Linked DNA regions of Myxococcus hansupus. The protein of the gene in region 2 interacts with the protein of the main gene of each other region in a pairwise test. Links are inferred from orthologs where the notes say so. Each region holds a gene or a part of one and is shown on either strand. Other genes may lie near its edges. The genes, in order: pheT and secD.

Evidence for each region.
Region 1: the proteins of secD (region 2) and pheT interact in binary tests that used the Escherichia coli proteins (3 or more experiments, as listed by UniProt). The link is inferred for Myxococcus hansupus from one-to-one orthologs.

The regions. Positions count from the first base shown.
Region 1 is NZ_CP012109.1:4,221,800-4,232,518, reverse strand. Bases 4,174-7,205 are described here. They hold pheT (phenylalanine--tRNA ligase subunit beta), read left to right. Parts: upstream 4,174-4,498; coding sequence 4,499-6,913; downstream 6,914-7,205. Other genes in these bases: A176_RS15950 (integration host factor subunit alpha), read left to right, coding at 7,004-7,205; pheS (phenylalanine--tRNA ligase subunit alpha), read left to right, coding at 4,174-4,434. Also shown: A176_RS15985 (uracil-DNA glycosylase), read left to right, coding at 1-250; thrS (threonine--tRNA ligase), read left to right, coding at 475-2,403; rpmI (50S ribosomal protein L35), read left to right, coding at 2,571-2,777; rplT (50S ribosomal protein L20), read left to right, coding at 2,877-3,224; more of pheS, read left to right, coding at 3,385-4,173; more of A176_RS15950, read left to right, coding at 7,206-7,393; A176_RS15940 (protein kinase domain-containing protein), read left to right, coding at 8,087-10,719.
Region 2 is NZ_CP012109.1:2,598,270-2,608,893, reverse strand. Bases 4,733-7,669 are described here. They hold secD (protein translocase subunit SecD), read right to left. Parts: upstream 7,119-7,669; coding sequence 5,346-7,118; downstream 4,733-5,345. Other genes in these bases: tgt (tRNA guanosine(34) transglycosylase Tgt), read right to left, coding at 7,616-7,669; yajC (preprotein translocase subunit YajC), read right to left, coding at 7,118-7,474; secF (protein translocase subunit SecF), read right to left, coding at 4,733-5,322. Also shown: A176_RS10665 (hypothetical protein), read left to right, coding at 1-325; A176_RS10660 (hypothetical protein), read left to right, coding at 343-1,098; A176_RS10655 (YHS domain-containing protein), read left to right, coding at 1,283-1,510; single-stranded-DNA-specific exonuclease RecJ, read right to left, coding at 1,520-3,232; A176_RS10645 (hypothetical protein), read left to right, coding at 3,460-4,065; more of secF, read right to left, coding at 4,144-4,732; more of tgt, read right to left, coding at 7,670-8,815; tRNA preQ1(34) S-adenosylmethionine ribosyltransferase-isomerase QueA, read right to left, coding at 8,821-9,909; A176_RS10615 (SpoIID/LytB domain-containing protein), read right to left, coding at 9,971-10,624. UniProt on the Escherichia coli protein: Part of the Sec protein translocase complex. Interacts with the SecYEG preprotein conducting channel. SecDF uses the proton motive force (PMF) to complete protein translocation after the ATP-dependent function of SecA.

The DNA.
Region 1 (10,719 bases), 1.6 Mb from region 2 along the record:
AGCCATTGGCTGGAACGCGGCGCTCGTAACGCTGGCGCGGCAGGGGATGGTGGTGCCGTCACCTCGGCCCGCCTTCGGGCATGGGGCGGAGCTGGGCCTGCCGGGCGGCAGGACGCTGCTGGGCTGCTACCACGTCAGCCAACAGAACACGCAGACGGGGCGGCTCACCCCGGACATGTTCGATGCCGTCATGGCCCGGGTCCACGCGCTGCTGGAAACGGCGGATCCGAAGCCGCGCGGGAAGAGTTGAAGTGGGCTTCCATGTTTCCTTGACAGCTTGGGGAGCCCGCTGGTATTCCCCGCGCCACCAAAGCGGCTGCAACGCCAAGGGTCGTTAGCTCAGCGGTAGAGCACTACCTTGACACGGTAGGGGTCAGTGGTTCGATCCCACTACGACCCATCATCAGAGAGTGACTTTCAGCGGGCGGCATGGCTTCTAAAGAGCCTGCCGCCCGCTGTTTTTCCGAGGTTCGTATGTCCGACTTCATCACGGTGACGCTCCCCGACGGCTCGCAGAAGCAGACGTCCAAGGGCACCACCATCGCGGACTTCGTGCGAGAGAGCATCGGTCCCGGTCTGGCCAAGGCGGCCCTGTTCGCGCGCGTGAATGGCCAGGACATGGATCTGGCCCGCAAGCTGGACGCGGACGCGAAGCTTCAGATCTTCACGCCCAAGAGCCCCGAGTCCCTGGAGCTCATCCGCCACGACGCCGCCCACGTGGTGGCCAGCGCGGTGCAGAAGCTCTTCCCGGGCACGCAGGTGACCATCGGTCCCTCGACGGAAGAGGGCTTCTATTACGACTTCTTCCGCGAGAAGCCCTTCACGCCCGAGGACCTGGAGAAGATCGAGGTCGAGGCGAACGCCGAGCTGAAGCGCGACCAGCCCTTCGTCCGCACCGAGATCTCCATGGACGAGGCCGTGCGCCTGTTCGAGGAGAAGGGCGAGAAGTTCAAGGTCGAGATCGTCAAGGACATCGCCGCCAAGGGTGCGGAGACGCTGACGCTCTACACCCACGGTGACTGGGTGGACTTCTGCCTGGGGCCCCACGCGCCCAGCACGGGGAAGATCGGCATCATCAAGATCCTGTCCTCCAGCGGCGCGTACTGGCGCGGTGACCACCGCAACCCGATGCTCCAGCGCGTCTACGGGACGGCCTTCTTCGACAAGAAGCAGCTCGCGGAGTACCTGAACCGCATCGAGGAGTCGAAGAAGCGCGACCACCGCAAGCTGGGCAAGGAGCTGGACCTCTTCCACTTCCACCCGTACTCGCCGGGCTCCGCCTTCTGGACCCCGAAGGGCACCACGCTCTACACCACGCTGTCGAACTGGATGCGTCAACTGACGCAGAACGACGGCTACGTGGAGATCAAGACGCCCCTGATGTTCAACAAGGGGCTGTGGGAGACCAGCGGTCACTGGGGCAAGTACAAGGAGAACATGTTCCTCGTGCTCGACAGCGAGTCGGGGGAGCATGACTACTCGCTCAAGCCGATGAACTGCCCGTCGCACCACCTGTTCTACGGCTTCAAGAAGCACAGCTACCGCGACCTGCCGCTGCGCTACCACACGCAGGACGTGCTGCACCGCAACGAGGCGGCGGGCTCCCTGGGCGGCCTCACGCGCGTGCGCCAGTTCGCGCAGGACGACGCGCACATCTACTGCACCGAAGCGCAGATCACCGACGAGGTCCGCCGCTTCGTGAAGCTGCTGGACCACGTCTACAAGGCGGTGGGGCTCACCTACGCGGTGAAGCTGTCCACCCGGCCCGAGCAGCGCCTGGGGGATGACTCCCTGTGGGATCGCGCCGAGGGCGGTCTGAAGGCGGCGCTCGAGTCGCTGGGCCTCGACTACGAGCTGGCCCCGGGCGACGGCGCCTTCTACGGCCCGAAGATCGACTTCGCGGTGTCGGACAGCATCGGCCGCCGGTGGCAGTTGGGCACCATGCAGTTGGACTACCTGGCCCCGGAGCGCTTCGACCTGACGTACGTGGGCGAGGACAACGCCCCGCACCGGCCCGTCGTGCTCCACCGCGCCATCTTCGGCTCCTTCGAGCGCTTCACGGCCATCCTGATCGAGCACTTCGCCGGCGCCTTCCCGGCCTGGCTGGCGCCCATCCAGGCGGTGCTGGTGACGGTGGCGGACCGGCAGAACGACTACGCGCGGAAGGTGCGGGACGACCTGAAGGCGAAGGGCTACCGGGTGGAGTTCGACGAGCGCGGCCTGTCCATGAACGCGAAGATCCGCGAGGCGCAGCTCCAGAAGGTGCCGTTCACCCTGGTGGTGGGCGACAACGAGGTGTCCGGGGAGGGCGTGTCACCGCGCCGGTACGGCGGCGAGGACCTGAAGACGATGAAGTTGACGGACTTCGAGGCCCTGCTGGCGAAGGAAGCGGCCCTGCCGTGATCGGGAGGCCCGGCTGGCAGGTCGCTTGCTGACGGGCCTTGACTCCCTGTTGCACCTAAGTATCTTGGCGCACTTTCGAGGGGAGCCTGCCCAAGTTCCCCAATATCCGAGAGTTCTCGCACCGACCGAGAGAGTCCCACGGCACGGTGCATGGAAGGATCAGGACGATGCCGAAGTTGAAGACCCGCAGCAGCGCGAAGAAGCGCTTTGAAGTGAAGAAGAGCGGCAAGGTCAAGTACGGCAAGGCCTTCGCGAAGCACCTCTTCACGTTCTCGAAGACGCCGAAGTCCAAGCGCAGCGGCCGCGGCACCGGCCATCTTCGCGACATGGACGCGAAGAAGGTCATCAAGGAGATGTTCCCCTACGGGGGCTGATTTCGCCGTCTGGGAATCAGGGATTACGTGGCCTCGTTGGAGCGGCGGTAAGCCTGCGCCGAGGGGCTTCCAAACTACGCAGTCCGAAGTGAGGCAGTCATGCGCGTTAAGAAGGGCGTCAAGGCCCGTCGTCGTCGTAATCGGATTTTGAAGCTGGCCAAGGGTTTCCGCGGCCGTCGGAAGAACTGCTACAAGCGCGCCAACCAGGCGGTTGAGCGGGCGCTGGACTACGCCAGCCGCGACCGCATGCAGCGCAAGCGGGACTTCCGTCGCCTGTGGATCGTCCGCATCAACGCGGCGGCCCGCACGGTCGGCCTGTCCTACTCGAAGCTGATCGCGGGCCTCGCGAAGGCGAAGATCGGCCTGGACCGCAAGGTTCTGTCCGACATGGCCATCGCGGATCCCTCGGGCTTTACGGCCGTCGCCAACATCGCGAAGGCGGCCTGAGACACATCCAGCCCCCAAGGCTGGAGACAGAACGGGTGGGGTGGTGGGCTGACGCTGGCCACCCTGTCCGGATGTTTGAACGGGCTGCCTCTCTGGGGCGGCCCTTTTTTTTGCCTCGGCGCCAAGGGCGCGCGGGGAACTGGAACGGAGGCGGAAGTCCATGCGGGATCGGTTGCTGGCGCTCGCGGAGTCCGCGAGGCGGGAGATTGGCGGCGCGTCGGAGCTGTCCGCGGTGGAAGCACTGCGGGTCCGCTACCTGGGCAAGAAGGGCGAGCTGTCCGGCGTGCTGGGCGGCATGGGCAAGCTGCCCCCGGATGAGCGGCGCTCGCTGGGCGAGGTGGCCAACAGCGTCAAGGCGGAGCTGGAGAAGCTGCTCGCCGAGGCCGTGGAGCGCGCCGAGGCGGCCGCGCTGGAGGCCCAGCTTCAGGGCCCGGGCCTGGACGTGACGCTGCCAGGACGCGGCGTGGCGCTGGGCAGCCGGCACCCCGTGTCGCGGACGATGGAGGAGATTGTCCGGACCTTCTCGCGGCTCGGCTTCGACGTGGCCAGCGGCCCGGAAATCGAGCTGGACTACTTCAACTTCGAGGCGCTGAACCTGCCGAAGGACCACCCCGCGCGGGACATGCAGGACACCTTCTACGTGGACGAGGCCACCCTGGGCCACGCGAAGAAGGCGGACAGCTCCGCGCTGCTGCGCACGCACACGTCCCCGGTGCAGGTGCGGTACATGCTCAACCGCAAGCCGCCCATCCGCGCGGTGATGCCGGGCCGGGTGTACCGGCGCGACTCGGACCTGACGCACACGCCGATGTTCCACCAGGTGGAAGGCCTGCTGGTGGACAAGGGCGTGACGTTCGCCGAGCTGAAGGGCTCGCTGGCGGCGTTCGTGACGGCGTTCTTCGGCTCGGACACGCGCACGCGCTTCCGCCCGTCCTTCTTCCCCTTCACGGAGCCCTCCGCCGAGGTGGACATCACCTGCACCAACTGCAGCGGGAAGGGTTGCCGCATCTGCAAGCAGACGGGGTGGTTGGAGGTGCTGGGCAGCGGCATGGTGCACCCCAACGTCTTCACGTCCGCCGGGTATGACCCGAACGAGGTGACGGGCTACGCGTTCGGCATGGGCGTGGAGCGCATCGCGATGCTGCGCTACCGCATCGACGACCTGCGGATGATGTTCGAGAACGACGCGCGCTTCCTCGAGCAGTTCTGAGATTCCAGGGGGCCCCTTGAGGGCGGCCCCCGTGTTCCAGCCGGAAGAAGAAGAGGGTGGACCTGTGAAGATTTCGGTGAAGTGGCTGGGCGATTACGTGGCGCTGCCGCCGTCCGTGGACGAGCTGGCGCGCAAGCTGACCGCCGCGGGCCTTGAGATTGAAGGCATGGAGCGCCCCGCGGAAGGCCTGCGCGGCGTGGTGGTGGCGCAAATCAAGGAGTCCGTGCAGCACCCCAACGCGGACAAGCTGTCCGTCACGCAGGTGGACATCGGCGGGACGGCGCTGCTCCAGGTGGTGTGCGGCGCGAAGAACTTCAAGGTGGGCGACAAGGTGCCGCTGGCCACCGTGGGGGCGAAGCTGCCCAACGGGATGGACATCAAGCAGGCGGCGCTGCGCGGCGTGGACAGCTTCGGCATGCTCTGCTCGTCCAAGGAGCTGGGCCTGAGCGAGGAGTCCAGCGGCCTGCTCATCCTCCCGGCGGACACGCGCGTGGGCCTGCCCATCGCGGAGGCCGTGGGGCTGGATGACGTGGTGCTGGAGGTCAACGTCACGCCGAACCGGCCGGACGCGCTGAGCCACCTGGGCGTGGCGCGCGAGGTGAGCGTGGTGACGGGCTCCGCGCTGAAGGTGCCCCAGCCCCAGCCGCCCGAGTCGGGCACGCCCGCGGCCGAGCAGGTGAAGGTGAGCGTGGACGCCCCGGACCGCTGCCCGCGCTACGTGGCGCGCGTGGTGGAGAATGTGACGATTGGCCCGTCTCCGCAGTGGATGCAGGACCGGCTGAAGGCGGCCGGGGTGCGCGCCATCAACAACGTGGTGGACGTCACCAACTACGTGAATCTGGAGTACGGGCAGCCGCTGCACGCCTTCGACCTGGAGAAGCTGGCCGGGCAGGAGATTGTCGTCCGCCCGGCGACGCGCGGCGAGAAGCTCAAGACGCTGGACGGCAAGGACCGCGTGCTGGACGTGGATGACCTGGTCATCGCGGACAAGGACCGGGCGCAGGCCATCGCTGGGGTCATGGGCGGCGGCGACAGCGAGGTGACGGAGGGCACGAAGCGGCTGGTGCTCGAGTCCGCGAACTTCCAGGGCTCCTCGGTGCGGCGTTCGTCGAAGCGGCACGGGCTGCACACGGAGGCGTCGCACCGCTTCGAGCGCGGCGCGGACCTGGACGCGGTGGTGCCGGCGATTGACCGGGCCGCGCAGCTCATCGCGGAGCTGGCGGGGGGCACGGTGGCCCCGGGCCGCGTGGACGTGTACCCGGCGCCGAAGCCGCCTCGGAAGGTGACGCTGCGCTTCGCCCGAGTCGAGCAGGTGCTGGGCGTGGCCGTGGCGGAGAAGGAGGTCCGCCGCATCCTGGAGGCCCTGGGCTTCAAGCAGGTGGAGGAGGGGACGGGGCAGGCGACGTACGAGGTGCCTCGGGCCCGCGTGGACGTGGAGCGTGAGGAGGACCTGCTGGAGGAGGTCGCGCGCATCTATGGCTACGACAACATCCCGGCGACGCTGCCGCGCGGTCTGGCCACGCTGGCGCCGGAGCCCGCGCACTCGGAAGCCGAGCGCCGCATGCGCCAGGCGCTGGCCGGGGCGGGATTCGACGAGGTGGTGAACTACTCGTTCGTCGCGCCGCGCAGCCTGGAGGTGCTGGGGGGCGCGGAGAAGCCGGTGGCGCTGCTCAACCCGCTGAGCGTCGAGCAGTCGGTGATGCGCACCAGCCTGCTTCCGGGGCTGCTGGAGAACCTGTCCCGCAGCGTGCGGCACCAGGTGGAGGCGGTGGCCCTCTATGAGACGGGTCGGGCCTACTTCCAGGACGCGGAGGGCGGGCAGGGGCAGCGGCCCGCGGCGCGCGAGGTGCCTCGCGTGGCCGGTCTGGTGTGGGGCCTGCGCGGTGGCGGCCGGAGCTGGACGCACAAGGACGCGCGGGCGGACTTCTACGACGCGAAGGCGGCGGTGGAGGGGCTGCTGGGTGCGCTCCGCGTAGACGGCGTGACGTATTCGCCCGAGGGGCCGGCGGCGTACCACCCGAAGGCCGTGGCGCGGGTGAAGGCGGCGGACGGCACGGTGCTGGGCCATGTGGGCGAGGTGCATCCCCGGGTGGTGAAGGCGCTGGGCCTGCCGGACGGGGTGTTCGTGTTCGAACTGGACACGGACGCGCTGTACGCGGCGGCGAAGCTGGTGCCGGCGTACCGCTCCCTGCCGAGGTTCCCGGCGGTGCTGCGCGACCTGGCGGTGGTGGTGCCGCTGGAGCTGCCCAACGACGAGGTGCGGCGGGTGATCCTGGAGGTCGGCCGACCGTTGGTGGAGGAGGCTCAGGTGTTCGACGTGTACACCGGTGAGCAGATTCCCCAGGGTCGGAAGAACCTGGCCTATGCGCTGCGGTATCGCTCGCCCGAGCGGACGCTGACCGACGTGGAGGTCAACGAGGCGCACCAGCGCATCGTGGACGAGGTGAAGCAGCGGCTGGGGGCAGCCTTGCGCGCCTGAATTCCTGAATGAAGTCAGAGGGTTGACACGTCTTCGGGAAGGCTGCAACAGTGCCCCGCGTTCAGCCCCGAGGGCTTCCCGAGGATTCGCATGACGAAGGCGGACATCATCGAGGGTGTCTACGAGAAGGTCGGCTTCTCGAAGAAGGAGTCGGCCGAAATCGTGGAGCTCGTGTTCGACACGCTCAAGGAGACCCTTGAGCGCGGGGACAAGATCAAGATCTCCGGGTTCGGCAACTTCCAGGTGCGCCAGAAGAAGGCGCGCGTGGGCCGCAATCCGCAGACGGGCAAGGAGATCGAGATCTCGGCGCGCCGGGTGCTGACCTTCCGGCCGAGCCAGGTCCTCAAGAGCGCCCTCAACGGGGAGGCCCCGCCGGAGGATCACGCGGAGATCGACGCTCGGGAAGAGGCCGCCGCCGATGCGGCCGAGGCCCGTGGCGAGGACTTCGACGAAGAGGGAATGGAGGACATGGAAGGGTGAGTTTTTTGGTAGGCGCCCCGCTTCTCTTGCTTGACCTGAACGTCATGTGGGGGCATAAGGGCGCACCCTTTCACGGCAGCAGCAGTGCCGGGGCGTAGCGCAGCCTGGTAGCGCACTTGCTTGGGGTGCAAGTGGTCGCAGGTTCAAATCCTGTCGCCCCGACCATCGAAGGCCCTGGAGTTCTCAGCGAAAGCTGAGGATTCCAGGGCCTTCACCTTTTGGGGCCAAGGCCGTCGACCGCTGGCGTGGCTCGCCGTGATCGCCGGTGGTGCCAGCACGGCAGCCGGGGCAGGGGCTGAGAGGGGGTGCGCCGTGCTGCTTGCGGTGGACGTTCGACACCGGGTGCGCGCCAGTGCCTCCCTCCCAGTGACCTCAGCTCGACCTCCCGTGCTCCCCGCGAAGGGTCCCGCGGGTCTTGGCGAGTGCCCATGTCGAAGCCAGACAGGGTTCGTGCCTGGGCGGCTGGCTCACCGCCCAAAGCCAACCATGGGTGCACGGCGCCATACCTCTTGCGAGGTATTGGCGACCAGACGCCATTCCCAGAAGCCCTCGGAAGACATTCTCCTCGGGAGAGGTCCTAGCCGGACGTCAATCCAATCTGCTGGAATGACAATTCTCTGGGTAGGGCGTGCATGACGCGCGTAACCGCTCTGGGGGACGTGGATCTGGACTGTGCGACCGATTGAAAGCGAAATGTCCGCAGCGCGTGCTCTGGCCAGGAAGCACCTCGATGGCTTCGATCAGAATCGCCCAATCTCGTACGAAGCGCTTTGTCTGAAGCTCGGTGACTGCCAGTCCCTGTGGGAATTGAAGGAGTCGCCTGAGCGCGACAGCTCGCTCAAGTCATTGGCTCAGGCGCACGGCGCTCGTACGGACGAGAAGGTCCGCAACGCCATCGCGCTCCTCAATCAGGTCCTTCACAAGGTGTTGGTGTCCCCGCCCAACGCCAGGCCTGTTGTGCAGGCGGGGGCGGCTTCAGCGCCTGCTGCACAACCGCATCCGCGGCCAGCACTCGCGGAATTGCCCGCTGCTCCGATCGTGCCATCCGTCAGCGGGGGCGCCGCTCTGGCGGTGCCCAGGCAGGCTCCGCAGGTCGTCGTGTTGCCCGCGGTCGTTGGCACCGTCGTAGAGACCTCGGCAAGGAGGCTGGAGATTGCCTTGCCCGTTCCCAAGTACCAAGAACAACGCCTGGAGGCGCTTAGGGCCGCGGCCCGCCCAGCGTGGGGGCAGGTGGCCCAGGCCTGGGATGTGCTGTGCCAGAACCAGTCCTCCTGGATGGAGCAGCCCTTCTCCGCGAAGAGCCAAGAAGGTCGTAGCGGTGCCGTGAAGACCCTTTTGCAGGCGCTCCAGAAGCTTGTGGCGTTCGACGTTGAGCCCGAGCTCCTCAGGACCCGTGAGGCGAACGTTGCACGCATCCTTCAGGTGATGGGGCTGAGGGATGCGGATGCGATTCCGGGGGACCTCGTAGAGGCGTTCAATGCGCGTTCGGAGCTGAGCGAGCTTGTCGCGGTGGCACAGTCGCTGGAGCGCATTGAGCAAGCGGGCCTGCCGAGTTGGGTCTGGCCTCGCGCACTCCAGACTCCGACGCACGGTTCTCGTGCGCGGATGTTCATGGCCCTTGTTGCTGAGCCCGATGTCTGCGGTGAGATGTTGCAGTGCGTGGCGTGGGTGGAGACCCAACAGGAAGAAGTTCGACGCCTGAGCCAAGGGGTTCCCATGCCCAATGGCGTCACGGGCTCATGGTTGGAGCAGCTTCAGGGGGCCGTGGAGCTGCGCGCTCGCGCTGCGGAGGTGGAAGCGAAGTGGCTTCCGCGGATCGAGGTGCTTCGCAGCCGCCTGAGTGCTGAGGTTTGCCACTCAATGCACGCTCAAATCGGAATGCCTCAGACCTGGGCCCGGATTGAGCAGGCAGAGGCGCTATTTCAACGGGCCGACGCGCTCTCGCCCCGGCTGCATTCGAATGCAGCAGCCGAGTTGATGGCTGCCTTGGCGATGATTCCGACCGACTCAGAATCCATCCTTTCGGACGTAGAGGGTGCGGTGCGAAGTCCTCTGGCGGGTTTGCTTCCGGCGCTGGCGAGCCTTGAAGCGGTGCGCAGGCTCGCTTCATTTTCTCCAAGTCACCCCGTGGAGCCTGCGCCTACTCCGGCGCGCATGGCCAAGGTGAAGGAGCTGCGCCACCCACTCTCGCGCAAAGTGGGGTTGACCGCGACCACCTACGCATCGGACCTGCTGTGGCAGCCTCCCGTGCTGGGTGAGCCCTATGGTCGGGTGAGTCTTCCGGTGCGTGTGGTGCTCGAAAGCCCCGCTCCCGCACAGCTCGAGGTCAGGTTGAAGGTGGAGCTGACGGGCGACCTGCGTGATACGCCGGCCGCATGGCTGGAGGACCTCTCTCAGCAGGAGTTCCTCATCCCGAAGGGGGCGGAGACGCACGACCTGGAGGTGGTCATTCCTATCGTGCGCGCGCGCGCCGAGCCGCTCTCCATCGGCCGTAGGAACCTCACCGTCAGATTCCACCTCGCCTCGCCTGAGCTGATCTGGCCGTTCGGCCCGAGTGGCAAGGAACTCAATTGGCAGGGGCTGCAGCTCGATCCGGTGTTCTTCGAGTCGCCCTTTCACGACAACATTCCCGTTGAGGTGATGGAGTCGCGCCCGTTGGGGGTGGAGGGTTGCTTCCAGGACTTGCTGCGCGAGGTCCAAGGTGGAAACCGCTCCTTCTACATTTGTGGTCCCCGGCGCTACGGGAAGACCACGCTGCTCAAGGGGCTGTTGGAACGGGCGCAGACGTTTCAGGATGTCGTGGTTCTTCCGCTCATCGTCGCCACCGAGTACCCGGACATTGCTTCCCTCTGGAACGCAGTGGCCGAGCAGCTTTCGACGCGCTTCAACCGGCCCGTGAAGATGGAGCTGGAGGACGGCATTCTTCCGACCGTGGACGCCTTTCAGCAGGTGCGTGAAGAGGCGGCCAGGCAGGGTGACGGCAAGCGGCCCATCCGCGCCATCTACATCGTCCTGGATGAAGCTCAGGCCTTCTTCTCCCTGGCCGCCGCGCGAAGCGGTCACCCGTATTTGCTGGGCGAGCGACTGAAGGCCCGGCTTGAGCACTCCTGGGGAATCGCAGGTGAGGGGAGAGCGGCCATCAAGCTTGGGCTTGTCGGCCAACTTCACATGCGCAAGTTGATGGGCGCAAACCTGCTTGCCGCCATCCCCGCGGCCTTCGAGGCCTCGTCACTCAAGGAGGAAGATCTGCTTCCCCTGCTGCGCTCCTTCGCCGCTGGGGGATTGCAGAGTTCATCCGAGGCTCGGGCGAGCCTTGCCGCGCTCGC
Region 2 (10,624 bases):
CGCCCTCTACCAGGCCGGCGAGGCCACCGGGCAGCGCGACGTGCTGCTGCGCGCCATCATCGCCTCGTACAACGACGAGAGCACCGTCACCCCCGGCCTCTTCCAGCTTCAGCGGATGACGATTGCGGACCAGTCCCGCTTCACCCTGGCCGTGGCCGCCAGCGCCATCATCACCCACATCACCGACCTGCGCCTGAAGGAGGCCGTCTGCAACGAGCTGATGGACCACCTCCAGATTCCGCGCGACCAGCTCGTCGGTAACGACCCCAACATGTGCCCGCCCAGCTCCGCGGGTGGCACCACCTGCCCCCGGCTGAACCTGTGAGCATGAAGACTGCTTCCATGAAGACGTGGCTGCTGCGTTGCGCCCTGGGCAGCCTCGCCCTGTCCGCGCCCGCCCTGGCCCAGGACGATGAAGACCCCTACGCCTATCCGGACGACGAGCCCGCCTACGACGCCGCGGAGTCGTACAACCGCCCTCGGCCCAAGGTGGATGAAGCGGACGACTTCCGCCGCGTGTCCGAGCAGGAGCACGCCGACGGCGAGGACGACTTCAAGGCGCTCTCCGGCCTCGATGACCCAAGCCTCGGCGTCGCCATGGAGTTCATCGCCGGCGCCCTCTTCCTCGACAGCCCGCGCGGCCGGGCCACGGAGACGCGCCTGGGCCTGGGCGTGCGCGCCACCTGGGAGTACGGCCGCATCCTCGACAACGAGGCGCTGCGCGAGTCCCTCTGGGCCGACCTTCGCTACACGTTCGGCGGCACCAGCGACGGCACCGAGTTCCTCCAGGGCAAGACGAACTTCCACTACTTCACCATCGCCCCCGCCTATGAGCTGAAGCTCGGCAAGTCGGACTTCGGCTTCTTCGGCCAGGTGGGCGCGGGCGTGGCCTACACCGCGTCCACCATCACCATCGACACGCTGGAGACCAAGGTGAGCGGCATGAAGCCGCTGTTCCAATACGGCGTCGGCTTCCGCGGCCGGCCCCGGATTACCGACGGCAACCTCCGGCTCTCCTTCCGCGTGGAGGCCATGGGCTTCCGCCGCGGCTACCACAACGACTTCTTCCTGGGCGGCAGCGTCGGCACCGCCTTCTGAAGTCGCCTTCATGGGCCGCTCGCCCTTCAGCCCTCGGCGAGCGGCCATGTAGATATTTCCACCCACGCCCCGTCACGCCCGCCTCCACGCCTTGCGAGTTCAAGGAGTTGGCGCTGGCACGCGTCGTGCTCCACTTTCCACCGGGTCGGGAACGTGAGTTCCCCTAGGGGCTGGGAGGCGAGCGATGAAGAACGCGCAGGGACAGGGACAGCACTTGGACCCCGTATGTGGGAAGACCTTGGACACACCCGAGGGCCGCCCCACCTCCGAGTACAAGAAGCGGCGGTACTTCTTCTGCTCGGAGCGCTGCCGCCACGCCTTCGAGAAGCAGGCGGAGCGCTTCCGCTTCAACGAGCTGGCCCGCGTCGGTGCGCTGATGACGCCGGGCCGCGTCCGCTGGGGAATCGCCTGAGCGGAGGCCTCAGGCGGCCACGCGCAAGTCCTTGAGCCGCAGCGACAGCTTGCGCTGGCCCCGGAAGGTGTCGAACCCCGCCTGGAAGGCCAGGTCCACCGGCCCTTCCACGAGCGGGGCACGGTCCGCCATGTTGAAGCCAATGGCGTCCAGCTCCGGCGCGTCCGCCAGGGCCAGCTTCAGGTGGCCATGCCCGTTGCCCGACTTGGGCTGAAGCACGCGCGGGCGGGCCACCTGCCGGCGCAGCACCAACACCGGCTCCGGGTTGCCCTGGCCGAAGGGCCCCAGCCGTTGGAGTGACTCCACGGCGTCCGCGTCCAGCTCGCTGGGATTCACCACCGCGTCCACACGGCACCGGGGGATGAGGTCCTCCGGGGCCAGGCGCTGGGCGGCAATCTTCTCGAAGGCCTCCCGGAAGGCCGGCAGGCGGTCCGCGTCGATGGTGAGGCCCGCGGCGTGTTTGTGCCCACCGAAGCGCGTCAGCAGCTCCGCGCAGCCGCTGAGCGCGTCATGGAGGTGGAAGGCCTCGATGCTGCGCGCCGAGCCCTTCCCCACCCCGTCCTTCACCCCCACCATGACGGTGGGCCGGTAGAAGCGCTCCACCACGCGCGAGGCCACGATGCCGATGACGCCCGGGTGCCAGCCCTCGTCGTAGAGCACGAGGCCGCGCGAGTCCTTGAGCGACTCGGCCTGCTCCAGCGCCTGCGTGAGGATGCTGCTCTCGATGCTCTGGCGCTCCGCGTTCGCCCGGTCCAACACGCCCGCCAGCGAGCGCGCCGTCTCCGGCGACTCCGAGCACAGGAGCTGGAGCCCCAGCGACGCGTCATGCAGCCGGCCCGCGGCGTTGATGCGGGGCCCCAGACGGAAGCCCACCTGGCCGGCGGTGACGGACGCGTCCGGGTCCATGCCCGCCACTTCCTTCAGGGCGCGCACGCCAGGACGGCGGCCCGCGCTCAGCTCCTGGAGGCCGTGCGACACGAGGATGCGGTTGGCGCCCGTGAGGGGCACCACGTCCGCCACGGTGGCCAGCGCCACCAGGTCCATCATCGTCCGGAGGTTGGGCTCCTTGCGGGTGGCGAAGAAGCCCTCGTCCCGCAGCCGCTTGCGCAGGCCCATGCAGAAGTTGAAGGCCACGCCCGCGGCGCACAGCGCCTTCGTCGGGTACTCGCAGCCGGGCTGGTGCGGGTTCAGCACCGCAACCGCGGGGGGCAGCGTGGGCGGCACGGTGTGGTGGTCCACCACCAGCACGTCCAGGCCCAGCTCCTTCGCGCGGGTGATCTCCGCCACCGAGGTGATGCCGCAATCGAGCGTCACCAGCACCCGCGTGCCCTCCGCGGCGATGCGCTCCACCGCGCCGACGTTGAGGCCGTAGCCCTCATCCAACCGGTGGGGGATGTACGTGGCGGGCGGGACGCCCAACTCCTTGAGGAAGAGGAACAGCAACGACGTGGAGCAGACGCCATCCACGTCGTAGTCGCCGTAGAGCGTCACCTTCTCCCGCGAGCGAATCGCCCGGACGAGACGGTCCACCGCCGCGGGCATGCCCTTCATCCGGAACGGGTCCGGCAGGTCCGCCAGGCGATCGGACAGGAACGCCGACGCGGACTCGGGCGTGCGGTAGCCGCGGTGCAGGAGCACCCGCGCCGCGAGCGGATGAAGCGACAGCTCCCCGGAAAGGGACGCCACTTCCTGCTCGACCACATCTGGAAGCAACCACCGCACGCTCGGCACCCCTCCTCGCCTTCCCCCAGAGGGAGTTGGCGGGATGAATTGGCTACGAAGTCGACAGTACCTCAGACGTCTGACCAGAACAGTCCAACCTTGAGCACGACACTTCCCCTCCTGCACGGACGTTCAGGCAAGCGCACGCCTGGTGGCCCGCCGCTTCACGCACGGTCGGCCGCCCATGCGCAGGTTCAACTGCACACCCGATGACAGTGAGGTCGAGCATGCAACCAAGAGGCATCCGGGCCGCCACGCTGGCCCTGGCATTCGCCACGCTGGGCACCGCGGGCACGGCCGCCGCGCAGGAGCGGCGCGAGGGCAAGCGAGGTGACTTGAACGTGTTCCTGCGCGGAGGACTGGGCGACTACACCGGAAACCTGGGCGATTTGACCAGCACCGGTCCCGCGTGGGGCGTCACGCTCAACGTGCAGCCCACCACCTTCCTCGGCTTCGAGGTGGGCTACGAGGGCTCGCGCAACGGCCTCACCGACAGCCGCTTGCTGGAGAACCCCGCGCTCGTCCGACAGGGCGGCAGCGCACTGGTGAAGGTGTCTCCGCCCTTCCTCACCGCCATCCGGCCCTTCGTGGGCGCGGGGCTCGGCGTCACCTACTTCGACATCCGCGGCAGCGTGCTCGACAACCTCTACCAGTCGGACACCGTGCCGGAGGTGCCCCTGGCCGCGGGCATCGAGTTCAACCGCGGCGCCCTCACCGCGGGCCTCCGCACCACGTACCGCGTCCTCTTGAGCGAAGGCTGGGCGGACGGCGCCGTGGAGGACGCGGGCGGTGGCCTGCTGGACGCCTCGCTCACGCTGGGGGCGCGCTTCTGACAGCCGCCCTCTAGAAACACCAAGGGCCCTGCTTCCCGTGAAGGAAGAGGGCCCTCGTGTGCATCCGGTGCGTGAGGACTACGCGACCTTCGGCTGCTGCTGGTCGATGTTGCCACCCTCGCGCTGACGGGCTTCCTTCGCAGCGGCGCGCTCGTCCAGCCAGATGGTCAGCGGGCTGGCGATGTAGATGGTGGAGTACACACCCACCACGATGCCGACGAGCATCGCCATGGCGAAGTCGAAGATTTCGCCCACGCCGAAGATGAGCAGACCGATGAGCGACAGCGCGGTGGTGCCGGACGTGAGGATGGTGCGGCCCAGCGTGTCGTTGATGGCGATGTTGATGACCTCCGCGAAGGGCTTGCCCTTGAACTTGGCCATGTCCTCGCGGATGCGGTCGTAGATGACGATGGTGTCGTTCACCGAGTAGCCCACCACCGTCAGCAGCGCGGCGATGGCCGTCAGGTTGAACTCGCGCCTTGTCACCAGGTAGTAGCCCGCCACCATGATGACGTCGTGCACCATGGCCATGAGCGCGCCGGGGCCGAACTTGAAGTCGAACCGGAACGCCACGTAGATGAGGATGGCGACCATGGAGTACAGCAGCGCCATGATGCCGCGGTTGCGGAGCTGCTTGCCCACCTGCGGACCCACGTAGTCCACGCGGCGCTGCTCGAAGTCCGGCTTCTCCAGGCCCTGGCCCAGCGCGGCGAACACGCGGTCCGCCATGCCGCTGGCCACCACCTGGTAGTCGAAGCCCGTGCCGCCCTGAGCCTCGCCCAGCTCGCGGACTTCCTGCACGCCGATGCCGGAATCCTCGACGGCCTTCTTCACCGCGTCGGTCGGAAGCTCCTGCGCGGCGCGGAAGCGGATGATGCCGTTGGGCATGTCCACGTACACGTTGCGCACATTGCCCAGCGCCTCGAGCGCGGCCTTGCCCTTGGCGCCGCTCTCCTCGTTGAGCTGCGTGACGCCGCCCATGCGCAGCAGGAAGGTGTTCTCCTCCGCCGCGCCGATGTTCTGCACGCTGACGTCCGGCAGGCCACCCTTCTCGGCGCGCTCACGGACCTCCTCGGCCTTGATGGGGTGGTCGAACTTCACCTCGACCACCGTGCCACCCGCGAAGTCCACGCCGAAGTTGAACCCGAAGGCGGCGATGCCAACGATGATCGCCAGGTTCAGCACCGTGGAGAGAAACAGCGCGGGCTTGCGCTTGCTGATGAAGTCGATGTTCGTCTTGTTCTTGAGAATCTGCATGACGGTTCCCGGACTCCGGCCGGTCAGACGGAGACGACCTTCGCGTTACGACCGTGGACGAAGTAGGTCATGATGACTCGCGTCACCGTGATGGACGTGAACAGCGACGCCAGCAGGCCGATGATGAGCGTGGTGGCGAAGCCCCGCACCGGACCCGTTCCCGTGAAGAAGAGGATGAACGCGGAGATGAGCGCCGTCACGTGGGAGTCGAAGATGGTCCAGAAGGCGCGGTCGTAGCCCTGGTCCACCGCCGCCCGGGCCGTCTTGCCGTGGCCCAGCTCCTCGCGGATGCGCTCGTTGATGAGCACGTTGGCATCCACCGCCACGCCCAGCGTCAGCACGAAGCCGGCGATGCCCGGCAGCGTCAACGTGGCGTTGAAGAAGGCCAGACCGGCGAGGATGAGCAGGCCGTTCAGCAGCAGCGCGACGTCCGCGATGAGGCCCGAGGCCTTGTAGTAGAGCGCCATGAAGAGGACGACCAGACCCAGACCCAGCACCGCGGCCAGGCCACCCTTCTTGATGAGCTCGTCACCCAGGCTCGCGCCCACCTGACGAATCTCACCGACGGTCACCGGGGCCGGCAGCGCGCCCGCCTTCAGCACCAGCGCCAGCGTCTGCGCCTCACCCAGCCACTCCTCGAAGGAGCGGCCGCCCATGCGGCCCATGGTGATGCGGGCCGAACCGCCGCTGATCTTCTCGTTGATGTTCGGCGCCGTCTGGACATTGTCGTCCAGCACGATGGCCATCCGGCGGCCCACGCCGGCCTCGGTCAGACGCTCGAACTCACGCGCGCCGGCCGGGTCGAAGGAGATGTTCACCTCGGGCTCGTTGAGCTGGCTGATGTTCGCGTCCGCGCTCGCCAGGCTCTCGCCGGTCAGCGGCACGTTGCGGTCCAGCAGGTAGGAGCGGTACGAGCTGCACTCGTTCTTCTTCACCGGGTTGGCGATGCACTCGGTGAGCACCACCCGGTTCTCCGGAACCTTGTCCTTGGTGTAGTCGATGATGGCCTCGCGCGTCGGGGCCTGGAGCTGCGGGAAGCCACCCTCGGTGGTCACCGTGATGTCGCTGCCCGGCGGCGGCGGGGTCGCCTGCAGGAGCTGCGCGAAGAACTGCGGATTGGAGTCATCCACCATCCGGAACTCGAGCTGCGCGGTGGTACCCACCAGCTCCTTGGCCTGCTCCGGGTTGCTGCGGCCGGGCAGCGAGATCTGGATGGAGTCGGAGCCGAGCTTGCGCACGTCGACTTCCGCCACGCCCCACTTGTCGATGCGGCGGCGGATGACGAGCATCGCCTGGTCCACGGCTTCCGTGCGGAAGACGTTGGCCTGGCTCTCGTCCTGCACCAGCACCAGCGAGCCGCCGCTGCGGTTGACTTCCTTGAAGTCCGTGAAGGTGGCGAGGACCTCCTTCTGGATGGCGTCCATCGTCGCCGGGTCCGCCGCCGTCAGGGTGACCTCGAGCTTCTCCGGGTCCGTATCCGCCGACACCTGGCCCAGCTTCTTGTCATTGACGTAATTGACAATCTGCTGTGCGCGGCGCTCGGTCCGCTTCTGGAGCGCCGTCTTGGTGTCCACCCGCATCACCATGTGGATGCCGCCCTGGAGGTCCAGCCCCAGGTTCAGGCGGTACTTCGCGGGAGGCGCCCAGCTCGGCATCCGCTCCTCGAGCACGGCCAGGTTGTTGCGCTGGTCACGGTCGAGGACGACGAGCGAATAGTAGGTCGGGATGAGGAACCAGATGCAGCCCAACGTCACCGCGACAATCAAACCGAACTTCCACCACCAGCCGCGGTCCATTACTTCTCCTCCTTCTTCTCGCCGGTCGCCGTCGCGGTGGCCGCGGGCGCGCCTTCCGGCACCCCGCCCTTCGCGCTGATGGCCGTCTTGAGCACGCGGATGCGCACGCCGCTGGAGACCTCCAGCATCACGGTGCGGTCTTCCACGAGGTGGATCTTCCCGAGGATGCCCCCGGACGTGACGACCTCATCGCCCTTCTTCAGCGCAGACAGGAGCGAACGATGCTCCTTCAACTGCTTCTGCTGCGGGCGAATCATGACGAAGTACATGATGCCCACGAGGACGACCAGGAAGCCCAGGGTGCCCAGCGGATTGCCGCCGCCAGCCTGCGCCAGAATCAAAAAGCTCTCAGCCACACACTGCCTCGTCGGTTGAGGAAAGCTTGGGATGGGAGGCCCCCATTTTGTCTGAGGACCGCATCCGAAAGGGGGCCCTCTTAGCAAGGGGGGCCCATGTGAGCAAGTGAACGCGGGAAGCCGGGCAATCCATCTGCCCGGTCAGCGACCGCGGGTCCGTTCGGCCTCCTGGGCCTTCGCGCGGGCACGGAAATCCCGGGCAAACGCAGCGAACCGGTCCTCTGCCACCGCGCGCCGGACTTCTGCCATCAGTCCCAGGAAGTAGTGGAGGTTGTGAATCGTGTTGAGCCGCATGGCCAACAGCTCCTGGGCGGCGAAGAGGTGCCGGAGGTACGCCCTGCTGAAATTGCGGCAGGTGTAGCAGGAGCACGCAGGGTCCACCGGCCGGGGGTCCCGGGCGTAGGCCGCGTTCCGGATGACCACCTTGCCCTCCGAGGTGAAGAGCAGGCCATTGCGCGCGCACCGGGTGGGCAGGACACAGTCGAACATGTCCACCCCGTGCTCCACGCAGGTGACCAGGTCCACGGGTGTCCCCACGCCCATCAGGTAACGCGGCTTGTCGCGGGGCAGCAGCGGCGCGGAGTACGCCACGCCGTCGTGCATCGCCTCGGGGGCCTCGCCCACGGAATAGCCACCCAGGGCGTACCCGGGCAGGTCCACCGCGCACACTTCCTCGGCGTGGCGCTTGCGCAGGTCCTCGTGCAGGCCGCCCTGGACGATTCCGAACAGCGACGAGCGCTGCCGGCTCCAGGCCTTCACGCACCGGTGCAGCCAGCGGGTGGTGCGGGCCAGCGACGCCTCCAGGTAGGGACGGTCCTCGGTGGAGGGCGGGCACTCGTCGAAGGCCATGATGACGTCGGCGCCCAGGGTCTCCTGGATGTCGATGGAGCGCTCCGGCGTGAGGAAGTGCCGCGCGCCGTCCAGGTGCGACTGGAAGGTGGCCCCCTCCTCCGTGATTTTGCGCTTCCCCGACAGGCTGAACACCTGGAAGCCGCCGCTGTCGGTGAGCATGGGCCGGTCCCACGACACGAACCGGTGCAGACCGCCCATCTCCCCCACCAGCTTTTCGCCGGGGCGGAGCATCAGGTGGTAGGTGTTCCCGAGGATGATTTGCGCGTCCAGCGTGAGCAGGTCATCCGGGCCCACGCCCTTTACGCTGCCCACGGTGCCCACGGGCATGAAGATGGGCGTCTCCACGGGGCCGTGCGGCGTGTGCAGCCGTCCGCGCCGCGCCTTGGTACCCGAGGCGTCCTCGTGGAGGAGCTCGAAGCGGACCATCCCCGGCGCCACGCGCGTGTCGCCCTTCTCTCCCGACTGCTTTGCGTCCTGCTGCTCGCCCATGGCGTTCACTCCGACACCAGCATGGCGTCGCCGTAACTGAAGAACCGGTAGCCCTCGCGGACCGCTTCCGCGTAGGCCTCCAGGGTGCGCTCCCGTCCGAGCAGCGCGCTCACCAGCACCACCAGCGTCGACTTCGGCAGGTGGAAGTTGGTGAGCAGCACGTCCACCTGGCGGAAGGCGAAGCCGGGACGGATGAAGAGGGTCGTCTCCCCGGGCCCCTCGCGCAGCCGGCCCGTCTCCGGGTCGGTGGCGGACTCCAGGGTGCGCACCACGGTGGTGCCCACCGCCACCACGCGCCGGCCATCCGCCTTGGCCGCGTTGACGGCCTTCGCGGTGGACTCCGGCACGGTGTAGCGCTCCGGGTGCATGTGGTGCCGGTCCAGGTCGTCCTCGCGCACTGGCAGGAAGGTGCCCGGCCCCACGTCCAGCGTCACCAGCGCCCGGTGCACGCCGCGCGCTTCCAACGCGGCCAGCACGTCCTGGGTGAAGTGCAGGCCCGCGGTGGGCGCGGCCACGGCGCCGGAGGCCCGCGCGTACACCGTCTGGTAGCGCTCGGCGTCCGCGGCGTCCGGCTCGCGGGTGATGTAGGGCGGCAGCGGCAGGCGCCCGGCCTCGTCGAGCAGCGCCGCCAGCGACGTACCCTTCGGCGCGTGGAACCGCACGCGGTACTCCCCGCCCCCGAGCGCCTCCTGGATTTCGCCCTCCAGGCCCCCGGCGAACGTCACGCGCTGCGCGGGCTTGAGCCCCTTGGAGGCCTGGCCCAGGCAAATCCAGTCCAGCGACTCGGGTGCATCTCCCAGCGCCGCCGAGGTCAGCGTGTGCTGCGCGGCGGGCCGGACGACGAGCAGCTCCACCCGGCCCCCGGTGCCCGCCTTCTGCCCCAGCAGGCGCGCGGGGATGACGCGCGCGTCGTTGAGGACGAGCACGTCTCCGGGGCGCAGCAGCTCCTGCAGGTCGGAGAAGCGGCGGTGCGACCAGGCGCCGCTGGAGCGGCTGAGGGTCATCAAGCGCGACGCGTCCCGCTCGGCCAGGGGTGCCTGGGCGATCTGGGATTCGGGCAGCGCGAAGTCGTAGTCAGAGAGGCGGGACGACACGGGGGTGGCGCTTGTAGCAGCCCCCACGCCGTCGCGGAAAGCGCGCCGGACACAGGAGGCGTCAGTAGAGTTGCTGCAGCTCGGCCCCGGGGTAGTAGTGGGAGAGAATCTCCCGGTACTCCCGGCCCTTGTCGGCGAGCGCCTTGGCGCCCCACTGACACAGGCCCGCTCCGTGGCCATATCCGCGCCCGGTGAACACGTAACCGCGGTCGGTGCGTTCCAGGTCGAAGTCCAGGCTCTTGAGGCGCGTGTAGCCGAGCTTGCGGCGCAGCTCCACCCCGTCCATCGACGCGCCATCCCCCAGCGTGACGCGGGTCACCCGGTTCGTCCGCGTGCGGGCGGCCACCTTCAGGCCCTGCGCCGGGTGGCGGAGCGCCGCCTTGATGTCCGCGTCGGAGAGCGTCGCCGTCCAGCGGCTGGCGGGCAGCTTGCCGCAAGGGCAGTCGACGGGCCGCAGGTACGGGAGGCTCCGCTGCAGGGCGTCGAACCCCGACTCCGTCCGTCCTCCGCACGAGGCATGGAAGTAGGCTTCGATGGGCGCCAGCTCGTAGGTGAGCACCTGCCCCCGGGTGGCATCCACCGCGGCGCGGGTGCGCGGGTCCTCGCGGTTGACGCCGCCGTACACCTGGTGGAGCACGCTGCTGCCCAGGTGGAAGTCATTGCTGTAGGCGTCCAGCTTCTTCTGGAGCGCGTAGGTGCGGGCCGCCACGGCCTG